Regions from separate parts of the Ruminococcus sp. AM26-12LB genome, predicted to be linked through region 2. Evidence: riboswitches for the same ligand, from Rfam matches in the RefSeq annotation. Region 2 holds a riboswitch; the other holds the start of a gene.
What was found. A riboswitch is a leader RNA that binds a small molecule or an ion and turns the genes downstream of it on or off. The one in region 2 is predicted to bind cobalamin.

Region 1 (7,894 bases), on a different contig from region 2:
TCGACGGTCCGATAGTCCCCATCAAAATAAATGATCCTTCCACCTGGTTTTAATACAGCCTTCCAGCGTCTGAAAGCTTTTTCCGGATCATATAATGTCCACACCGCATCTCTGGAAAGTATCACATCATAGCTTTGTTCCTGTTCCAATGGCAAAGTTACACCATCTTCCTCACAGATTTCCACCTGCTGATGATACTGTCGCATATTCCTTCTGGCTTTTTCTACCATTCCTGATGAACCATCGATCGCTTTTACATCATGTCCCAGACGCGCTGCTATGATGCTCATAAAACCCGGGCCGCAGCCCACTTCTAAAATACGAAGGGGCTCAGGTCCAAGAAGTCTTTTCAATTCTTTTGTCCAGTGAGATACCGTTCTTTTGTTACTCAATTGTTTTTGGATCATATCATCATAATCGCCGGAATCTTCTGTCCATTTATTCTCGATCTTTTCAAACATTTTTTACTCCACTACATCCAGTGTTGCCCAGTTAATGCCTTCATAGGCAGTCGGTGCAAGCTCTACATTGGTCAGTCTGGTATTGTTATAGATATAATCACGGTTCGGATAATACAGCGGCACTGTTACTGCCTGATCATTGATACGTGTGAGGATCTTATCGTATAATTCCGTCCGCTTTTCTTCATCCTGTGTCTTTAATACTTCTCCGAGATCTTTGTTCAGCTCCTCATCGTACCAGTTTACTGCCTTTGCTCCATCTTCCGCATAGAACATTGATTTCAGGAATCCATGAGGCATCCAGGAATCTTCATAGCTGCGGTAAATGCACAGATCGTAATCTCTGGTGTTCCAGATCTCATCATAGTAAGCCGCGGATTCTTTTTCTACCAGTTCAATACCTACACCGACCTTCTCATATTCAGATTTCAGGAATTCACAAAGAGATTTCCATGAAGCATATTCTTCAGTCTGGAATACCAATCTGAGGCTCAGTGGTTCTCCGTCTTTTTCTACAATACCATCTCCATCTGTATCCTCATATCCTGCTTCCTTTAACAGTTCCTTTGCTTTATCCGGATCATATGGATAGCCCTTGCTGTTTTCTTCTGTTACATAAGGAACTGTCGGAGACATAAGTCCGGTTGCGGGATTGCCGTAACCATCCAGCAGATCATTTACAATGCTTTCTTTATTTGTTGCATAGTTCAGTGCCTGACGTACGTTTATATCCTGAAGCGCCGGTGTATCATAATTTTCGATCAGATAGTAAGAAAGTGTGGAAACCTGCTGTTCTGTCGATAAATTTTTATCTGCCTGGATAATACTGAAGCTTTCGGATGGAATATCCTGAAGATTCAGATCTGCCTCTCCACTCTGAAGTGCCATCACTCTGGCATCACCGTCTACCACCTGTTTCAGAACTACTTTATCAATATTTGGTTTCTCACCGTAATAATTAGGATTTGGTACCAGGACAACCTCCTGACCGCTTTCATAACTGTCGATCATCCACATTCCGGTACCCACTTCCTGACAAAATTCTCCGTCTTCATCCAGTGCACTTTCACAGGTGAAACGGAATGGTCTTGGATAGCTGAATTCGATCAGCAGTGTATAGCATGGTTCTGCGAACTTAAATTCTACAGTATAATCATCTACCTTTGTAACATTTTCCAGTTTGGCTGAAAAGTTACCGATCACATCCTGTTCCACCCATCTGTTATAATTCCACATCACATTGTCTGCATTAAACTCTGTGCCGTCCGAGAATTTCACATCTTTTCTTAAATGGAACGTATAGGTTGTGCCATCTTCGCTGATATCCCAGGATTCTGCCAATGCCGGTTTGATTTCTCCATTTTCTCCGTAACGTACCAGAGGATCATAGATCATTTCATAAAGGCGAAAATCCGGACCACTTTTTACCGGGTCACAAAGTTCAGGCGTCAGATCAATGGAGGTCATTGCCGTAACTACTTTTTCCTCTTTTGCCTGTACATTGACACCTGTCAGTAAAGTTGCCGCCACCATGCTCAATGCTATCAGTTTTGCTACACGTCTTTTCTTCATTTCTTCCTCTCCTTTGTTTGTTTTATATTTTACAGCATATGACATGCCGCAAAATGTCCTGTCGCAATTTCTGTCAATTCCGGTATATGCTCTCTGCATATATTTGTACATCTTCTGCACCGGTTCTGATATGGGCATCCCTGTTCCGGAATGGTATCTGAAAATATTTTCTTTTCCTGCGATCCGATTCTTCGCATTTTCGGTTCTTTTACCGGAATAGAATCAAACAGATCTTTTGTATAAGGATGTACGGCAGTCTCCTTTAAGTTGTCTGTATGATCGATAAACTCGACCACGCGTCCCTGATACATAATAGCCACCTCTTTGCAGAGATATGGAACGTTGGACAGATCGTGAGTGATCAGTAAATAAGTCATCTCATATTTTTCCTGCAGCTCATTTAACAGATGCAGGATCTGCTTTCGTATGGAATAATCCAGACTGGATACCGGTTCATCACAGATCACAAGCTCCGGTCTTAATACCAACGCCCTCGCAATATTAGCTCTCTGACACTGACCTCCTGAAATCTGTCCAACATAACGGTTGCGGATATCCGGATCAAGCCCCGTCTGGATCAAAGCCTCCTTTACTCGCTCTTCATACTCACCCTCTTGCAGTTTTTCATGTAATTTCAAAATTTCCAGAATATTTTCTCCAATGGTATAACCGGGATCAAATACCCCACTGCTGCTTTGAAAGACCATCTGAAGGTTCTTGCGATATGGACGAAACTGCTTTTCAGACAAATCCTGCATTTCCTGTCCCTGAAACCAGAATTTTCCATCTGTAGGTTTCTCCAGGCCGGCGATCAGCTTTCCGAATGTAGTTTTACCACTTCCACTTTCACCGATCAGGGCCATGGATGATCCTGCATGGATTTCCAGACTTACATCATCCACTGCCTTCACAATTTTTTTCTTGCCATAATATTTTTTTAAATGTTCTGTCTTTAGTAACGTACTCATACTTTTCCCCTATAAAACTGCATCCAACAGTTTTTTTGTATATGAATGCTGCGGATGATAAAAGATCTCTTCAACCGTTCCGTTTTCCACTATTTCGCCGTCTTTCATGATCGAAACATCATCCGCGATCTCTGCCACCACACCCAGATCATGCGTAATAAATAACACGCCCAGATTTTCTTTCCTGGATAGCTGATAGATTTCTTCCAGGATCTGCTTCTGTACGGTTACATCCAAGGCTGTCGTCGGCTCATCTGCGATCAGATAATCCGGTTTCATGGACATGGCAATGGCGATCATAACACGTTGGCACATACCACCAGACAATTCGTAAGGTTTTTTCTTCATCAGTTCTTCCGGATCACGCAGATTCATCATCCGCAGACTTTCCAACGCTGCTTCCCTTGCCTGTTTTTTGCTCATTCTGCGATGTTTTCTCAGTCCTTCCAGAAGCAGTTGTTCAACTGTAAAAAGCGGATCAAGAGCAGCAGTCGGATCCTGAAAGATCATTCCGATCCTGTCTCCGTATAACTGTCGTTTTTCTTTTCCTGATAACTTCAGAAGACTCTTTTCGTTCAGTGTCACATCTCCGGATATCACCTTTCCATTTCCTGCAAGCAGATTCATGATCGTCAGAGAGGTAACTGACTTGCCGCTTCCACTTTCTCCCACCAGAGCATGGATCCTTCCGCGTTTTACTTCCAGGCTGACATCTTTTACTGCATGAACCATTCCGTGAGATGTCTGAAACTCCACATGTAGTCTTTTTACCCTTAGGACATCATTTTTGGGCTGTTCCATTCTGTATTCCCTCCCCCAGATAATTAAATGCCAGAACAATGATCATGATCAGTATGCCCGGATAAAACATCAGTCTTGGATAAGTCTGGATATAACTTCTACTGTCACTGAGCATGATCCCCCATTCCGGTGTCGGTGCCTGCACACCAAGGCCGATAAAGGAAAAACCGGCAATTGACAGAATGATCGAACCGATTTCCATTGTTGCCAGTGCGATCACAGATGGCAGGATATTTCTCAATACATGCCTAAATATGATCCTTGCGTGGCCGCAGCCGCCGGCTTTTAGTGCGGTCATATAATTTTTATTTTTTTCCTGAAGTGTCAATGCTCGGGCAAGCCTTGCATATTCTGCCCAGGATACGACCGATAAGGACAGAATCAGATGAGCGCCGCTGGCTCCTACGGTTCCTGCAATGGCAAGTGCCACAATAAAGACCGGCATAGCCATAAATACATCAATGATCCTCATAATTATGGAATCGATTTTTCCACCTACATATCCGGCAAACAGTCCGATAGGCACCCCGACACATACAGTAATCAGAAGCACCGTAAAGCTATAGCTCAGTGAATACCGGCTGCCCCAGAGAAGTCTTGATAAAATACATCGTCCCAGCTGATCAGTACCTAAAGGATATGCCGCCGACGGATTCTTTAATTTTATCGAAACATCCACAAGCAGTGGATCATGCGGCGCCAGTACAGGTGCAAAAATAGCTGCCAATGCAAAAATTATGACCACCATCAATCCTATTTTTGTTTTCGGTGACCGGAATACCTGTTTCCAGTACAGATTCTGGATCATGCTTTTTTCTGTTTTCTGCTTTCTTCTGCTTTCCATTCTATGATCTCTCCTTTACTTTAACTGGATTCGCCGGTCAATCGCAGAATAGGCGATATCCACAAGAAAATTTAATACTACAATGCCAACAGCCAGAATAAAGATAAAACATTGCAGCACCGGAGTGTCTTTTGAGATCACGGATTTCAATGCCAGATTTCCGATTCCCTGAATTGAAAAAATACTTTCTATCACAGCTGAGCCACAGAAAAAACCGATCACAATTGATACCAGACGTGTCAGCACAGGAATCAGGATATTTTTCAGACCATGACGCAAAATTACATTTACAGATGACAATCCCTTAGCTCTGCTGGCACGTATGTAATCCTGCTTCAGCACCTGTATCATATTGGTACGGATCAATCTCGTCATAATTCCAAAGAAACTGATATCCATGGCAAATGCCGCAAGAATCGGGATGCCTCCGGCATCTCCTCCGATCACGGAAATCACTTTTAGCTTTACTCCAAATATATAGAGCAGCATCAGACCGATCCAGAAAGACGGCATAGATACACTGAGGGACGACAAAATGCGAATGACTTTATCCAGAACTCTGTTTTCATAAATTGCCGACAAAATTCCAAGAGGGACTGACACGATCATCAACAATAAAAACGAAGTAACTGCCAGTTTAAATGTCTGTGGAAAATATCTTTTTAATTCCTCAAAAGCCGGTTTTCTGGTAGAATATGATTTCCCAAAATCGCCATGAAGTGCCTGATCCAGCCATTTCCCGTATTGTACCAGCACCGGCTGATCCAGTCCTTCCTCATGCCGTACTTCTTCTACCTGCTCCGGTGACGGATGCTCATATTTTTTCTCCGCCAGCACTCTGGCAGCATCACCTGCCGATATAAAACTCAACATAAAAATAATAAATGTAACCGCCAGCACTACCGGAATCATAAATATAAAACGCTTTGCAATTACTTTTCCCATTTTCATTTCTCCTCATTTTTCATCTGTTTATTCGGTTAAAATAAAAAAAGCTGATATGATCCAGCATCATATCAGCACAAAAAACAAACCTCTACCTCAGGCAGAGCTTATTCCTTCTGTATCCCATCCGAATCAGAATTCTTCTGTCAAAAAGGCAAGTCTCCTGACTCCAGTTCTTCCTACTTACCATCTTCCCGGATCTCTCCAGTGATATTTTGGTTTTCGTCCCTGTCACAGTAGCGGTGGCTGTTCTGGCATTTCACCAGATTCCTTATTAAGTACTTTGTACACCCTTCTGACTATTCAATTTTCATAGTTGTAAGTATCATAATATCATACTTTTCTTTTTATATAAATAGTTTTTTTGTCAAATATAAAATATCTGAACATTTCATAGTGAAACCCGGATATTTTCTGCCTGTATTATTATAGATCCCTTAAGTAAATAACATTATGTATGAACGGTGACTTCTTTATATTTCCGTATAATGATCATATAACTTACGAATAATAAAACAGCTGCACTGCTCCATGCACAGATCTCTGCATAGTATATTCCATCTTCACCGATCAGTTTTGGCAGCAGCAGCGCAACACTGACACGCATTATAAATTCTGCAATGCCGCTGGCAAGCGGAATCAAAGTATTACCCAGGCCCTGGATAGCGGAACGATACACATACAGCAGATACAGCACCCACAAAAAGACAGCCATGATAAACAAATACTTATATGCTATATCCAATACCTGTCGGGTCTGATCCGGTTCACCGGATACAAACAGGGACAGTACATTACGTCCAAACAGTACCATCATGCCGGAAATGAAAGCCGAAGTGAGCACTGCCATATAAGTGCCGCTGCGCACGCCTTTTCGAATCCTCTGATATTTCTTTGCACCAAGATTCTGGCCCACATAGGTTGTAATAGCATATCCATATGAAACGGCAGCCATCTCCAAAACCCCATACAGCTTGTTCGATGCCGTAAATCCCGCCACAAACAGAAAACCAAATCCATTGATCACATACTGTACCACAAGTCCTCCCACGGAGATGATCACATTCTGTATCGCAAGAGGAACCGCCAGTTCCAAAAGCCGCAGGCTCATAGAGGGCTGCCTGTAAAAGTCCTTCTTTTCCAGGCGGATATCCGGGATTTTACGTAATACGATCAAACAGTACAAGGCAGAAAATCCCTGCGCGATAACGGTCGCCACTGCTGCTCCGGCTATACCCCAGCCAAAAACCGCCACAAATAACAAATCCAGTCCCACATTGATCACTGCTGCCACTGTCATTGCGATCAACGGAGATCTGCTGTTTCCAAGTGCCCGAAGGATCGCTGCAAATATATTATAAGCAGCTATGATCGGGATTCCTGCAAAGATCAGCCGCAAATATAGCATTGTCAGATCAATGACATTATCCGGTGTCTGTAAAAATAAAAGAACATGATAAACTGTACCTTCACTTACTGCGAGTACGACCACAGACAGTAATGCTGTCATGATATAGCTTTTCGCTACTGCACATTTCAGATTTTCCTTTTCCCTTGCTCCATAATACTGAGATACAAGAATAGAAAAACCCTGTGTGATACCTGTCATAATCCCCAACACCAGCCATACCAGCCAATCTCCGGCACCTACTGCCGCCAGTGCTTTAACTCCTACCACTTGTCCGACGATCATGGTGTCTGCCATTGTATAAAACTGCTGAAAAATATTTCCAAGCATCATTGGTATGGCAAAAGTTATGATCAGTTTTCCGGGAGATCCGGCAGTCATATCTTTTTCATTAGTTCCCATAAGAATCTCCTTTTCTTTTCATCCTTGACCGCTATTTTACAAGGGACTCTTACGAAACACAAGCCTATTTTTTCACAAAGTTTTTCTCATATTTTTGGTAGCTATTACATCTTTATAATCATTATTTTTAATGGATCATCTTTGCCACGCCTATCTTAAAACTCTTTCTTCTTCATGGCGCTCATACTATACTTATACGAAGCAAACCATATAAGCAGACTTAGCACAATGAGGGCAATCCCGATTTCAAGATCCCCTATTCCCCCTATCATATGCAGAATACTTTCTTTTAATCCCAAGTTAGTCTTCACAAAAGATCTAATTGTATAACAAATCGCAAAAATAATTAAAATTGCGATTGGCAGCACAATTCGCCCTTTCTCTCCTTCGAACCTTATCCTGATCGCGATCATAATTCCCGCAATTGCCTGAAACACAAAAAATGTGATCAACTCCATTGCCAGCATTTCCAGATCAAACACCTCTTCAGGAT
Region 2 (7,894 bases):
GTTGTCATTGTTTCTCTCCCTTCCATGTTTCTGCTTTAAAATCACAAAACATGAGGGATTTTGCTTATGCATCCCCATGCTTTCTGCTTTTAAACCAGTTTTACACATATTTATAGATTTTATTATATTAACTTTAGAAAGTAAAGAGGATTTTTCGTTTTTTTACATAAAAAAGTATTTTATATGAAGAAAAAGGGCTGAACCATATAAGGCGGCCCAGCTCTTTTTCAAAATCTCTGTTTATTTTTTTCCATACGCCTCTGCACATCTTCCACTGTATATGCAAGCTTCTCAACATCCTCGGAATAAGTCAGCCCATCCTTCTCAGCCAGAGCTTTCAGAACACCGATCGTTTTCTGAAGATGCATGTAGTTTCCTACGGAGGAACCACCTGTCAGCGCGATGTATTCTCTGTAATAATTCATGAACATGTTCATTTCCGGGCTGTCTTGATTATATACTACAACACCTATTGTATATTGGATATCTCCGTCTTCGACAGCAGCAGAAACTTTTTTCCGCCAACTGTAAAAACGGCAAGCAGCAACAACAGAATGCCCAGTACTTTAAAGTTTTTAAAAATCATACTGTTTTGTGCATTTCTTTATTTTTCCGTTACATAATGGCAGGCTACTTCATGTCCGGACTCTACTTCTGTGAGCACAGGACGGATCGTCCTGCATTTCTCCATGCAGTGTTCGCAACGATTCTGGAATGGACAGCCATGAGGAACATCCAGAGGGCTGGGGGCCTCACTTTCGATGCTCTCGATCTTTTTGTTCTGATCCATATGAATGGAAAACTGTGCCCCCAGAAGAGCCTGTGTATATGGATGAAGAGACTTTTCCGTAACATCCTCTCCCGGGATTACCTCCACGATATTCCCGAGGTACATGACAGCAATCTGATGGGCAAAGGAACGGATCAGAGCCAGGTCATGGCAGATAAAAAGCATGCTGATGTTTTTCTCCTTCTGGAGACGTACCAGAAGCCGGATCACGGACTCCTGTACGGAAACGTCAAGTGCAGAGGTAGCCTCATCGCACACCAGGATCTCCGGTTCCAGGGAAAGTGCCCGGGCAATACTGATACGCTGACGCTGTCCGCCACTCATGTTATGTGGATAGCGGTCTGTAAAATCTTCAGGAAGCTCTACCATTTTCAGAAGTTCTCTAGCCTTGGATTCCTTTTCGCTTCTTTTCAGTTTTCCGTAATTGATCAGGGGTTCTGTGAGAATATCCACGATCTTCATTTTGGGGTCAAAGGACGCCAGCGGATCCTGGAATACCATCTGCATGTTCTGACGGTTCAGCCAGGTTTCTTTTTTGGAAAGATCAGAGAGGTTTTTTCCATGGTAAAGGATCTCTCCGCTGGTCGGCTTGTCAAGAGAAATGACCATGCGGACAAAGGTTGATTTACCGCAGCCACTTTCTCCTACGATTCCCAGAGTTTTTCCTTTATAAACGTTCAGGTTCACATCGTTGCAGGCTGTTAAAGTTCTGCCGCCGGAAGCCGGGAACTGTTTTACGATATGTTTTGCACTGAGTACGATATCGGATTCATTAAACATAACGCTGTCCCTCCATTTCCGGCACTGCAGCCAGCAGTTTCTTTGTATAGTCACTGGTCGGATGCTCCATGACCTCATCTCGTGTTCCCTGATCCACAACTTTTCCGTTCTGCATAACAACAAGCTGATCAGCCATATAGGCTGCTACGCCAATGTTATGGGTAACAATGATGATACCGGTTCCGAAATCATCACGGAGCTCCATCATCTGGCGTACGATCTGTGCCTGTGTGGTAACATCCAGCGCACTGGTCGGCTCATCTGCAAGAAGCAGCTCCGGGTTAAAAGTCATGGCCATGGCAATACCAACTCGCTGGCGCATACCACCGGAAAGCTGGTGAGGATAACTTTTCATGATATTTTCCGCGTCAGGAAGACGCATTTTCTGAAGCATGGAGCATCCCTTCTTCCATGCTTCTGCTTTGGATATATCCGTATGTGTACAGATATATTCCACATACTGACTTCCAATCTTACGGATAGGGTTCAGGGTTCCGCCGCAGTCCTGGAAGATCATGGAAATGCGGGTACCCCTTAAATTTCTCCATTCATCCTTTGTATTGGAAAGCAGAGAATGTCCGTGAAACTGAATATCTCCGGTGCTGACCCGGCCACCTCCGGCAAGTGCGCCGAGGACAGCACGGATCACGGTTGTTTTTCCACTTCCACTCTCGCCTACCACACTGATGATCTCCCCCTTCTTCATGGAAAGGTTGAAATGTTCAATGGTAGGTGCCTGTTTTCCGTACTGAACGGAAAGATCCTTGATCTCAAGCATAAATAAGCGCTCCTTTACTCGGCAAGAGTGATATCCTTTGTCAGCCAGTAGTAATCCATCGGATACATCTTAACACCTGTTACCTTTTTGTTGGAGAAGAGGTAGGTTGTCTCATAACCAAAGAATACAGTTGCAGCATCATCCATGATATCCTGCTGAATATCGATGATGAGATCTTTTCTCTTGTCCTCATCAAATGTCTGCGCAAGCTCGTCAAGAAGCTTGTCAACCTCCGGGTTATTGTATCCTGCAGTATTGTTTGCAGAGGAGCTGTACCAGTTCTCTCTTAAGTAGTTCTCAGGGTCTCCAGTGTTTGCTACCAGCACGTTCCAGATCAGAAGGTCATACTGACCGGAATCTCTCATGTCAAGAAGTGTCTCATAACTTACTGTGTTCAGGTTTACGTTGATACCGATCTCCTTCAGACTGGCCTGTGCTGCCTGTGCGTATACACCAAGCTCGGCACGGCTTGTGTAGATAACAAAATCAAGAACAAGAGGATCTCCGTCAGGAGTTTCTACAAATCCGTCACCGTCAACATCTTTGTATCCGGCCTCATCAAGGATCTTCTTTGCGCTGTCCGGATCATAGGAATTCTCATCCTTCAGATCATCGAATCCAAAGTCAAGTGTTGGAGGAACCGGTGCTTTACCAGCTGTTGCACCACCCTCGAGAAGAGTGTTGCAGTATGTTTCCTTGTCAAGACCACGAAGAAGTGCCTGGCGAAGAGCCTTATCGCTGAGTGCATGATCCTCGTTCTGGTTCATGAATGCATAGGTGGAACGAAGAGACTGAAGCTCCTGGATGTCGTAATTGTCATTTCCCTCAAACTCAACCAGGTTCTCTGTTTTCAGGTTGTAAGCGATATCGATCTCACCTGTCTGAAGAGCCATGGAACGTGTTGTCTGGTCATCCACACATTTCAGTGTAACTTTATCAAGGGGAACTTCTCCATCCCAGTAGTTCTCATTTTTTACTACGATACAGGAATCCGTCGGGCTGAAAGATTCTACTGCGTAAGGTCCTGTACAGATCGGTCCTTCCATGGCAAATGTAGAATCATCTACATTTGTATCTACGATCAGAAACAGCGGGTCTGCAAGGCATCCGGCCATGTTTGCATTTGCTCTGTTCAGATGGAAGATCAGGTTCTGTCCGTCAACTTCGAGGCTGTCGAGATCAAAGAATTCCGGAACACGGTCACTCTTTTCAGCGGTACGTTCGATGGAGGCTTTTACCATCTCCGGTGTCATATCGTCACCGTTGGAGAATTTTACGCCCTCACGGATCTTGAAGGTCCATGTTTTTCCATCGTCACTGTTTTCCCACTCTTCCGCAAGACATGGAACGATCTCACCGTTCTCATCGAATTTTGTAAGACACTCGCCGATCGCATAACGGGATACAACCCAGCTGAAATACTGCTCTGTCGGCTCCAGTGTATCTGCAAAGCTTGTTACTCCGATGGTGATTTCCTTATCACTTTTTTTGTCACCCTTTGCCTGAGCCACTGTTGTCATGGAAAAAGTCATCATACATGCAAGTGTAGCAGCCAGCACTTTTTTAACTACATTATTTCTCATTTCATCCTCCTAAAGATAATATACTGATCATATGGTGTTGGTTTGTTACAGAGTTGTTTTATTGATCCTGGCGCGGATCCAGTACATCACGGATGCTGTCTCCAAGCATGTTGAAAACAACAACACAGATCACGATAGCGATACCAGGGTAGATCATAAGCCATGGCGCCTTTGCCATGTAGGTTCTTCCTTCATTCAGCATCAGTCCCCACTCCGGTGTCGGCGCAGTTGCACCAAATCCCAGGAATGAAAGGGAAGCCAGCTCCAGCATCATAGTTCCGATATCTGCTGCCGCAGTTACCACCATCTGGGTTACCATGTTGGGAAGAATGTGTACAAGAAGAATTTTCCAGGTCTTTGTTCCGTTTACTATAGCTGCCTCTATGTAAAGACTCTTCTTGACTTTCAAGACCATACTTCGTGCAAGACGGGCATATTTTGTCCAGCTTACAGCCGCAATGGAAATAACGGCATTGACCAGGTTTGGTCCAAGCATACCGGCAATGGCAATGGCCAGTACAAGCCCAGGGAAGGAGATCATCATATCTGCGATACGCATGATCACTGCATCCACAACGCCGCCGAAATATCCGGCAATAACTCCTAAAAATGTACCGATGACAAAGATCACTGCAACCAGACATAAGGTCATGATCAGAGAGGTTCTTGTTCCGAAGATAACACGGGAAAGAAGATCTCGTCCAAGCTTATCCGTTCCGAACGGATGAGCGGAGCTTGGCTCCTGCAGTGATTCGGTCATAACTGCATTCAGTGGATCATATGGTGAGAGCTGCGGCGCAAAGATCGCAATTCCGATCACCACGAGACCCAGAATGAAGAAAAGAGTGAACTGTTTATTTTCTTTGAATGTTCGTAATACCTTTTTCAATTATCTATCCTCCTTAAGTCTTGGATCGAGATAAGTATAGGACAGATCCACAAGCAGGTTGATGCACATGTACAGGATCGCGATCCAAAGTACATAGCCCTGTACAAGAGGATAGTCACGACAGGAAATCGCCTTTACTGCCATATTTCCCATTCCAGGCCAGTTGTAAATGATCTCTACAACTGCAGTACCTCCCAGAAGACTTCCAAGGGAAAGTCCCAACAGCGTTACCAGCGGAAGCATAACATTAGGAAGGACGTGTTTCCAGAGAATGACGCTTTCCTTGATTCCACGCATTCTTGCACCTGTGACATAATCCTGATGAAGTTCCTCCAGCACTGCACTTCTTACCTGTCTGGTATATTTTGCAGACATGGCAAGTGCAAGAGTCAGCGCCGGGAGGATCATGGATTTAAAATCCGTACTGCCTCCTGCAACATTGATCCAGCGAAGCTGAACACCAAAGATGCTGAGAAGGATCAGGCCCAGCCAGAAGCTTGGAACAGATACTCCCACAAAGGTAATTCCTCTCACAAAATAATCCGGGAATTTGTTCTGATATACAGCGGCCAGGATTCCAAGCGGTATGGAAATAATGACCATCATCAGAAGTGCCAGCAACGACATCCTCAGCGTCGGCCAGAAACAGGATACCAGTTTATCTGTTACCGGCATTTTGAAAGAATAGGACTGTCCCATATCTCCTGTAACAACACCCTTCAGCCAGGAACCATACTGCACGAGAAAGGGCTGATCAAGGCCAAGCTCATGTCTTGTCTGTTCCAGAAGCTCTGGTGTAGGAAGATTACCACACTCTGTCAGCATGATCTCCGCAGGATCACCAGGTGACAGGTAGGTCAGTCCAAATGTGAAAAAGCTGATTCCAAATAATACAATGATGATCTGGAGAAATCTTTTTCCTACTTGTTTCTTTGTCACGTTTTACTCCTTTCCTCATTTGATGCGATTTTAACATTGCCGTTTTAATTTAGTTAGATAAAAGAAACTATTGGATTCTTAATATGCAGAATATGCATGGAATTTTAGAAAATTTGCACGAAAAAAGCCCGTGACGAAATACGGGCACACAAAATAAATATGCTTCCTATCTTCCGTAAGAATCATTTTAAAACAATTGCAAGCAGGTCTCCTGACTTAGGATCCTTACCCTCAGACACCTTCCCGGTCTATTTCTCACGCACTCGACCAGTGGTACTTTGTCTGAGGATTTCCCCTTACAGTGACGGGATCGTACCGGATTTACACCGGTTTCCCTATTAATCCTCTCAGAACTTACAACGGCTGATGTGAAAATCAGCAAATGCTGTCAAATTACTGAAACATTATATGATAAAACTATAGTTTATGTCTATGGAAAAATGTTATATTTTTAGAAAACTCATAAATTTTGTTAAAGATGCTTGAATTGTATATATCCCCCATGGGGGATTTGACAATTGGATTTATCTGATCTGCTAAAAAAACACGGATTTTACCTCGCTATTTTTACAAATAGAATAGCAAATGGTAAAACCCGGTTTTCTTACTGTTTCAATATGATTTCAGACAGAAGCGTTCTGAAAAGGTTGTTTACTATCAGGTCAGAGTCTCCGTGATCGCTGCATATGCGATCATTGGTCCGTCTTCAATAATGTTCAGACTGGCTGTCTGATAAAGTACGACTCCGTTTTCAGTTGCAATAGATGTGTAAAGTAAATTTCCATAGTAATCTCTCAGTTCACCCAATTCTTCTCCCTTAAAGAAGTACTCTCCAGGCTTCTTGGATGGATACCAGCATCCGGTATACGGCGCATATTCATAGACTACATTTTCAAGAAGCATCTGACGGTAATGCTTCAGACCATGACATTTCTTTCCCTGGAGATGAAAAACAAGGTGACGGACGTCTCTTTTATCCTGTTCTACTTCCTCCCAGGTCCAGTAGCTGTGTCCGCCTCTTTCGATGAGAATACTTGGAATTCCAAGAGAAGAAGCATAATTGTAGGCGCCACCTGTGGCGGTTGTGGAACGGACCACATATTTTACGCCGATATGCCGTGCCATATGTAATGATTTCTCTGCTGTCTTTTCATCTACAACCCCTACATAATAAACATAGGGATGAAGCTGTTCGAACCCATCTCCGCTATGCAGGTCGATATAATAATCTGCTATGGAAAAAAGCTTTGTCACTATAGCATAGGCAATACGATCTGCAGCTGTTCCCTCAGGATCTCCGGGGAAAACGCGGTTCAGGTTCTTGCCATCCTCATAGACCAGACTCATGGTGCGATGCTCAAAGCCACTGACATTGACCAGTGGAACGATGATCACATTTCCCTTCAGTTCTTCCGGTTGAAATTCTTTTGCAAGTTCCATTGCCGCCTGGATTCCTACATACTCCGCACTGTGTATTCCCGCTGTGATCAGTATCGTCGGTCCGTCTTTCACTCCGCATATCACAGTTGCCGGCATTGCTATGCCGTATCCTGTGATCTTAATTTTCCCCTGTGCCTTCTCTCCTTTTTCAATCACCCAGTCATCAATTTTGATCATTGGTTGTTTCCCTTTTCCTTTTTTATATTTCCGCACTTTTGACGATAAGTATATCATGCCTAACCGAAATTGTACATATTCTTTTAAGATTCCGGGAAAACAGAAAAAAGCTTTCGTAACCGTTCATTCTGATCCGACGTACAAAAGCTTTTTTCCTGAATGATATATAATTTATCTTTTTACCAATTCTTTGGTGATTTCTTCCCAGCTGACTCCTTTTTCCACCATAAGTACCATCATATGATAAAGAAAATCTGAAATTTCGTATTTAATCTCTTCTTTATCTGGATTTTTGGCTGCAATGACGATCTCTGTGCATTCTTCACCGACTTTTTTCAAAATCTTGTCAATTCCCTTATCAAAAAGATAATTGGTATAGGAACCTTCCTTTGGATGTTCTTTTCGGTCAGTGATCACATCATACACATTCTGGAACACGTGAAGTGGGTTGGTATCATCGTACTCTTTTTTCAGCAGCGGTTTGAAGAAACAGGTACGGTTTCCTGTATGGCAGGCTG

Region 1: linked by a shared signal. The riboswitch ahead of DW694_RS14975 (ABC transporter permease) and the one ahead of nikB (nickel ABC transporter permease) in region 2 are both predicted to bind cobalamin.

Annotation. Positions count from the first base shown of each region.
Region 1 is NZ_QUJX01000022.1:25,767-33,660, reverse strand. Features, by position in the region: gene DW694_RS15000 (class I SAM-dependent methyltransferase) at 1-461, opposite strand, end outside; gene DW694_RS14995 (nickel ABC transporter substrate-binding protein) at 465-2,033, opposite strand; gene DW694_RS14990 (ABC transporter ATP-binding protein) at 2,063-3,001, opposite strand; gene DW694_RS14985 (ABC transporter ATP-binding protein) at 3,011-3,802, opposite strand; gene nikC (nickel transporter permease) at 3,783-4,646, opposite strand; gene DW694_RS14975 (ABC transporter permease) at 4,662-5,591, opposite strand; cobalamin riboswitch at 5,727-5,901, opposite strand; gene DW694_RS14970 (MATE family efflux transporter) at 6,043-7,401, opposite strand; gene DW694_RS14965 (ABC-2 transporter permease) at 7,557-7,894, opposite strand, start outside.
Region 2 is NZ_QUJX01000016.1:65,332-73,225, forward strand. Features, by position in the region: gene putP (sodium/proline symporter PutP) at 1-8, opposite strand, end outside; gene DW694_RS12850 (hypothetical protein) at 228-425, opposite strand; gene DW694_RS12855 (oligopeptide/dipeptide ABC transporter ATP-binding protein) at 605-1,570, opposite strand; gene DW694_RS12860 (ABC transporter ATP-binding protein) at 1,563-2,348, opposite strand; gene DW694_RS12865 (ABC transporter substrate-binding protein) at 2,363-3,931, opposite strand; gene nikC (nickel transporter permease) at 3,990-4,820, opposite strand; gene nikB (nickel ABC transporter permease) at 4,821-5,759, opposite strand; cobalamin riboswitch at 5,943-6,132, opposite strand; gene DW694_RS12880 (M14 family metallopeptidase) at 6,417-7,376, opposite strand; gene hisIE (bifunctional phosphoribosyl-AMP cyclohydrolase/phosphoribosyl-ATP diphosphatase HisIE) at 7,548-7,894, opposite strand, start outside.